2 regions of the Streptomyces sp. NBC_00009 genome follow, and region 2 is predicted to be linked to the other one. Evidence: riboswitches for the same ligand, from Rfam matches in the RefSeq annotation. Region 2 holds a riboswitch; the other holds the start of a gene.
The links. Region 2 has a riboswitch for glycine ahead of gcvP (aminomethyl-transferring glycine dehydrogenase). Riboswitches for the same ligand answer to the same signal wherever they lie in the genome.

Region 1: linked by a shared signal. The riboswitch ahead of gcvT (glycine cleavage system aminomethyltransferase GcvT) and the one ahead of gcvP (aminomethyl-transferring glycine dehydrogenase) in region 2 are both predicted to bind glycine.

What each region holds. Positions count from the first base shown of each region.
Region 1 covers NZ_CP108312.1:2,377,151-2,380,552, reverse strand. The annotation lists gene gcvH (glycine cleavage system protein GcvH) at 1-360, opposite strand, end outside; gene gcvT (glycine cleavage system aminomethyltransferase GcvT) at 453-1,583, opposite strand; glycine riboswitch at 1,743-1,846, opposite strand; gene OHA58_RS10455 (AAA family ATPase) at 2,044-2,661, shown strand; gene OHA58_RS10450 (enhanced serine sensitivity protein SseB) at 2,771-3,402, shown strand, end outside.
Region 2 covers NZ_CP108312.1:6,890,592-6,893,993, forward strand. The annotation lists gene OHA58_RS31150 (DNA polymerase IV) at 1-1,140, shown strand, start outside; gene OHA58_RS31155 (PRC-barrel domain-containing protein) at 1,126-1,509, opposite strand; glycine riboswitch at 1,624-1,719, shown strand; gene gcvP (aminomethyl-transferring glycine dehydrogenase) at 1,904-3,402, shown strand, end outside.

The sequences.
Region 1 (3,402 bases), 4.5 Mb from region 2:
GTCGTACTCGTCCGCGGAGAGCAGGTCCTTCGGCTCTTCCGAGATGCGGACCTTGAACAGCCAGCCGCCCTCGAACGGGGCGGAGTTCACCAGCGCCGGGTCGTCCACGACGTCCTGGTTCGCCTCGACGACCTCGCCGGTGACCGGGGAGTACAGGTCGCTGACGGACTTGGTCGACTCGAGTTCGCCGCAGGTCTCGCCCGCGGTCACCGTGTCACCGACCTCGGGGAGCTGGGCGTAGACGACATCGCCGAGCGCGTTGGCCGCGAACTCGGTGATGCCGACCGTCGAGACGCCGTCCTCGGCGCCCGACAGCCACTCGTGCTCCTTGCTGTAGCGCAGCTGCTGGGGGTTGCTCATGATCTGAATTCTCCTGTACGCGAATGGGTGCTGCGGAACGAGAGGGGTGTGCGCTGGGTTACTTCCGGCGGCCCCCGTGAGGACTGGTCGGGCTACTTCTGGCGCTTGTAGAACGGCAGCGCCACGACCTCGTACGGCTCGTGGGCGCCGCGGATGTCCACGCCGACGCCCTCGGTGCCGGGGGCGGCGTGCGCCGCGTCGACGTAGGCGATGGCGATCGGCTTGCCGAGCGTGGGGGAGGGGGCGCCGGAGGTGACCTCGCCGATCACCTGGCCGCCGGCGACCACGGACATCCCGGCGCGCGGCACGCGGCGGCCCTCGGCGATCAGGCCGACGAGCTTGCGCGGCGGGGCGGTCTCGGCGCGCTCGGCGGAGGCCTGCAGCGCCGTGCGCCCGACGAAGTCGCCGGTCTTCTCGAACTTCACGACCCGGCCGAGACCGGCGTCGAACGGCGTCAGCGCCGTGGTCAGCTCGTGCCCGTACAGCGGCATACCCGCCTCCAGGCGGAGCGTGTCGCGGCAGGAGAGGCCGGCGGGGACGAGCCCGACCGGCGCGCCCGCGTCGGTCAGCGCCTGCCACAGCTTCTCGGCGTGCTCCGGGGCGACGAACAGCTCGAAGCCGTCCTCGCCGGTGTAGCCGGTGCGGGCGATGAGGGCCGGGACGCCGGCGACGGTGCCGGGCAGGCCCGCGTAGTACTTGAGGCCGTCCAGGTCGGCGTCCGTGACGGACTTCAGGATGCCGGGGGACTCGGGGCCCTGCACGGCGATGAGCGCGTAGGCGTCGCGGTCGTCGCGGACCTCGGCGTCGAAACCAGCGGCGCGCTCGGTGATGGCGTCGAGGACGATCTGGGCGTTGCCGGCGTTGGCGACGACCATGTATTGAGGAAGACCGGCCTCGGTCTCGCCCAGGCGGTAGACGATCAGGTCGTCGACGATCCCGCCGTCCTCCTGGCAGATCATGGTGTAGCGGGCGCGGCCGGGGCCGATCGTGGACATGTTGCCGACGAGGGCGTGGTCGAGGAGGTCGACGGCCTGCGGCCCGGTGACGGTGATCTCGCCCATGTGCGACAGGTCGAAGAGGCCCGCCTTGGTGCGGACCGCGATGTGCTCGTCGCGCTCGCTGCCGTACCGCAGCGGCATGTCCCAGCCCGCGAAGTCGGTCATCGTCGCGCCCAGCGAGCGGTGCAGTGCGTCGAGGGCGGTCTTACGGGGGGTGTTGCTCATGAGTGGTGCTCCAGGATCCCAGGCATGACAGACGAGGGCGATGGTCTTCCTCCCCATCTGTCATCGGAACCTGAGAGGTTCGCCGGCGCCACACGTACTGGTGGTCGCGGCTTGCACCTTGGGTGGAGCGGCCGAGGGCCGCCCGCTTTTCAGATATGCCTCGCCCGCGCGGTACGGGGCCTGAGAGATTCAAGGGAGGAACTTGCTCCTTCGGCGCCCCCGGGGACGCGTAGGCGTCCGGGGAGCTCTCCCGCGCGGATTCAAGCGGCCGGTATGCAGTTGGTTGTGCTCTTGGCGGGCACATCATTGCATGCCGACCGTACGGGGGAACCACTTGTACGGCATTACCGTCTCTTTACACTTGGCGGGCAAGGGTGGCGTGACCGGAACGGGGAGGACGATCACGGTGCACAAGGCAGCGGCGGGTGCGTACGCGGCGGCAGGGGTCGGACAGCGTGCGATGCCCCGCCCGGGGTCGGTGACGGGGCGCGGTCCGGTCGTCAGGGATCTGCGCGGCAGAGGCGGCCGCACGCCGAGGCGCCTCGGCTTCGCGCGGGGTGACCTGATCGTGGTCTCGGGGCTCCCGGGCAGCGGCAAGTCCACGCTGATGCGCCGCGTGGTCGGCGCCGGGGGAGCCGTGCGCATCGACTCGCAGGACGCCCGTGACCGCTGGGCGGCCCGACTGCCCCGGCTCCTCCCGTACGCCGTGTACCGCCCGCTCGTGCGGCTCGCGCACTTCGCCGGGCTGCGGCGGGCCCTGCGCTCGGGAGGCAGCGTCGTCCTGCACGACTGCGGCACCCAGGCTTGGGTGCGGCGCTGGCTGGCCAGGGAGGCCGGGCGGCGCGGCGCGGACCTGCATCTGATGCTGCTCGACGTCGACGCGGACACGGCGCTCGCGGGCCAGCGGGACCGCGGCCGCGGGGTCTCGCGCTACGCGTTCGCCCGGCACCGCCGCGCGGTCGCGGGTCTCGTGGAGTCGGCCGAGCGCGGTGACCTGCCGTGGGGCTGCGCGTCCGCGGTGCTGCTCGACCGGGACGCGACGGATGTGCTGAACGGGATCGCGTTCGAGGGCGGTTGACGTAATGCCGCGACCGCCTGTGAGTGTGTGGATGCAGAGGGTGTCGTGTCATTCGCACGCGCTAGGGTTCGGCCGCAGACAGAGCGGTTCCAGAGCGGGTGGTAGGCACATGGACATTCCGGCGCAGGCTCATGCACATCCGTACGGCGGGTGGCCGGCCAACGAGCTGGAGGAGGTGCTCGCCGCCTCCCTCGGGGTCGACTCGGCGGGCGGCCGGATCGTCGAGGTCCTCGGACGCAGTCAGGTGTGGATACCGCTGCCCCAGGGCGGCGGACCCGGCAGCCCGAACCTCGACCTGCCGACGCTGGAGATCGAGGGCCAGGCCTATGTGCCCGTCTTCAGCTCGGAGGAGCAGTTCCTCGCGGTCGCCGGCGACCGGATGGGCTGCACGGTCGCGCCGGCCGTCGAGTTCGCGCGCGGGCTGCCCCCGCAGGTCGGCATCGCGGTGAACCCGGACGGCGCCGTCGGCGTCCCGCTGCCCCCGCCCGCCGTCGCCGAGCTGTGCAGGTCCGGCCGTACGCCGCTGGACGGGCCGGCCTCGGGCGGCCGGGTCAGCCTCTACGAGCCCGACTGGCAGAACGACCCGGTCGACTTCCTGGCCGCCGTGCGCGAGGAGTTCGAGGCGTCCGGCGTCGTCCTCACCGCCCGCCGCTGCCTCGCCAGCGTCGAGGGCGGCGACCCTCTCCTCTTCGTCGGCGTCGAGCTGTCGCAGTGGGAGGGCCCCGCGCGCAACCTGCCCAT
Region 2 (3,402 bases):
CTCGTGGAGCCGCTGAGCCTCGATGAGGCGTTCGTCGATCTGGAGGCCGGTGAGGCGGCCTGGGACGCCGCGTCGGCGCGGCTCGTCGGTGAGCGGCTGCGGGACGAGATCAAGGCCGTGACTGGTCTGACCGGGTCGGTGGGGCTCGCGGCGTCGAAGATGCTGGCGAAGATCGCCTCCGAGGAAGCGAAGCCGGACGGTCTGGTGCTGATCGTGCCCGGCACCGAGCGCGCCATGCTCGGGCCCATGTCGGTGCGCACGCTGCCCGGCGTGGGGCCGGCGACCGGGGACCATCTGAGACGTGCCGGGATCACCACGGTCGAAGAGATCGCCGAGGCAGGCGAGGACGAGCTCGTACGGCTGCTGGGGAAGTCGCACGGGGCGTCGCTGTACGCCATGGCCCTCGCGCACGACGACCGGCCCGTGGTCGCCGAGCGTGACGCCAAGTCGGTGTCGGTCGAGGACACGTACGACGTGGACATCCACGACCGGGTGCGGGTGCGGACCGAGGTGCAGCGGCTTGCGGAGCGGTGCGTGCAGCGGTTGCGGGGGGCGGAGCGGTCCGGGCGGACCGTGGTCCTCAAGGTGCGGCGCTACGACTTCTCCACGCTGACGAGATCAGAAACGCTGCGCGGGCCCACCGACGACCCCGCCGTGGTGCGGGAGGCGGCCGCCCGGCTCCTGGAGTCCGTGGACACGACGGGCGGGGTGCGGCTGCTCGGCGTGGGGGTAACAGGCCTGGCCGACTACACGCAGGAGGACCTGTTCGCGCAGGCGCGGGCGCAGGCCGAGGCCGATGCGCACGCGGCCGAGGGGGAGCGTGAGGGCGAGGCGGAAGGTGCGGGTGGTGCGGGGGACGAGGGGCAGGCGGCTGCCGAAGAGGTCGCCGAGGCCGCGGACCGGCGCTGGGTGGCCGGGCACGACGTGCGGCACGAGCAGTTCGGGCACGGGTGGGTGCAGGGCAGCGGGCTCGGGCGGGTGACCGTGCGCTTCGAGACGCCGTACTCGGAGCCGGGGCGGGTGCGTACGTTCCGGACCGACGACCCCGCGCTCGTACCGGCGGAGCCGCTGCCGCTGGTGGAGGGCGGGGCCGGGCGCTTTGCGGCGCGGGAGCCGGATGCCGGGTCAGGTGTCGTCTGACGGGCGGGCGATCTTGCCGAATTCGCGGTCCTCAGGGGGTTCGGGGTCGTCCGGGGCCGAGATGTCGAGACCGTAGTGGTGGTAGAGCTGGAGCTCCTGTTCGGGGGAGAGGTGACGGCCGACCCCGAAGTCGGGGGCGTCCTTGATCAGGGAGCGTTCGAAGGGGATGCGCAGGGTGCCCTCCACCAGCTCGCTCGGCTCCAGGGGGACGAAGGCGTCCCGGCTGAACAGGCCAGTGCGTATCGCCGCCCACTCGGGGACACCGGTCGCGTCGTCGAGATAGACCTCGTCGACGGTCCCGATCTTGGCTCCGTTGCGGTCGAACGCCTTGCGGCCGATCAGGTTGCGCGGATCGACATCGGTCTGCACGGGGCCCTCCAGCTGCTCGCAACTCATCCGTAAGCACTACCAAAGTGCACATTGGGGAAGGCGGCCACTCGAGGCTGGGGGTGTTGTTGCCGCTGGTAGGCTGGCGATGGCTGCTGACCCCGTGCGGGAGAGTCCTCCGGATGACACCGGAGGCGCCGAAGGAGCAACTCCTCCCCGGAATCTCTCAGGCCCCTGTACCGCACGGACGAGGTCACTCTGGAAAGCAGGGCGGGCGTTCAGGCCTCCGCTCTCACCGACGGTGAAAGTCGTCATGCCCTTCGTGATGTGGGGTGTGCCGGTGAAACTCTCAGGTTGAGATGACAGAGGGGGAGGCCGTCCGGGCACCCGCGCCGTGGTGCCCCTCGCAGGTCGCAATGACCAGGAGGCCTCGCCAATGACCGCCAACCGTATTCCGCTCTCCCAGCTGGAGCAGGGAATCCCCTTCGAGCAGCGCCATATCGGTCCGGATGAAGCAGCGCAGGCCAAGATGCTCGCGCAGGTCGGGTACGGCTCGCTCGACGAGCTGACGGCGGCCGCGGTCCCGGACGTGATCAAGAGCGCCGAGGCGCTCGATCTTCCCGGGGCCCGCACCGAGGCCGAGGTGCTCGCAGAGCTCCGCTCCCTCGCCGACCGCAACCAGGTCCTCGACTCGATGGTCGGACTGGGCTACTACGGCACGTTCACGCCGCCCGTCATACTGCGCAACGTCATGGAGAATCCGGCCTGGTACACGGCGTACACGCCCTACCAGCCGGAGATCTCGCAGGGCCGGCTCGAGGCGCTGCTCAACTTCCAGACGATGGTCGCCGAGCTGACCGGCCTGCCTACCTCGGGCGCCTCGCTGCTCGACGAGGGCACGGCCGCGGCCGAGGCCATGGCGCTGTCCCGGCGCATGGGCAAGATCAAGAACGGCGCCTTCGTGGTTGACGCGGACGCGCTGCCGCAGACCATCGCCGTGATCCGGACGCGTGCCGAGCCGACCGGTGTCGAGGTCGTCGTCGCGGACCTGTCCGAGGGCATCCCGGCCGAGGTCGCCGAGCGCGGCGTCGTCGGCGTCCTGATCCAGTACCCGGGCGCCTCCGGTGCCGTCCGCGACATCAAGCCCGTCATCGAGCAGGCCCACGAGCTGGGCGCCGTCGTCACCGTCGCCGCCGACCTGCTCGCCCTCACGCTGCTGACCTCGCCCGGTGAGCTCGGCGCCGACATCGCCGTCGGTACGACGCAGCGCTTCGGTGTCCCCATGGGCTTCGGAGGTCCGCACGCCGGCTACATGGCCGTACGCGAGAAGTTCGCGCGCAGCCTGCCCGGCCGCCTCGTGGGCGTCTCCGTCGACGCCGACGGCAACAAGGCGTACCGCCTCGCGCTGCAGACCCGTGAGCAGCACATCCGGCGCGAGAAGGCCACCAGCAACATCTGTACCGCTCAGGTGCTGCTCGCCGTCATGGCCGGCATGTACGCCGTCTACCACGGGCCGGACGGCCTCAAGGGCATCGCGCGGCGCACGCACCGGTTCGCGACGCTGCTCGCCGAGGGCCTCAAGGCCGGCGGTGTGGAGGTCGTGCACGGCGCGTACTTCGACACCCTGACCGTGAAGGCCGCGGGCCGGGCCGCCGACGTCGTGAGCGCCGCGCGCGAAGGTGGCGTCAACCTCCACCTCGTGGACGCCGACCATGTGTCAATCTCGTGCGACGAGACCACGACGCGTACCCAACTGGGCGCCGTCTGGACCGCGTTCGGTGTCGAGGCCGATGTCGACGCGCTCGACGCGGCGGCCGTGGACACGCTGCCCGCGGGCCTCCTGCGCGGCGACGACTACCTGACGCACCCCGTGTTCCACACGCACCGCTCCGAGACCTCGATGCTGCGCTACCTGCGCAAGCTGGCCGACCGTGA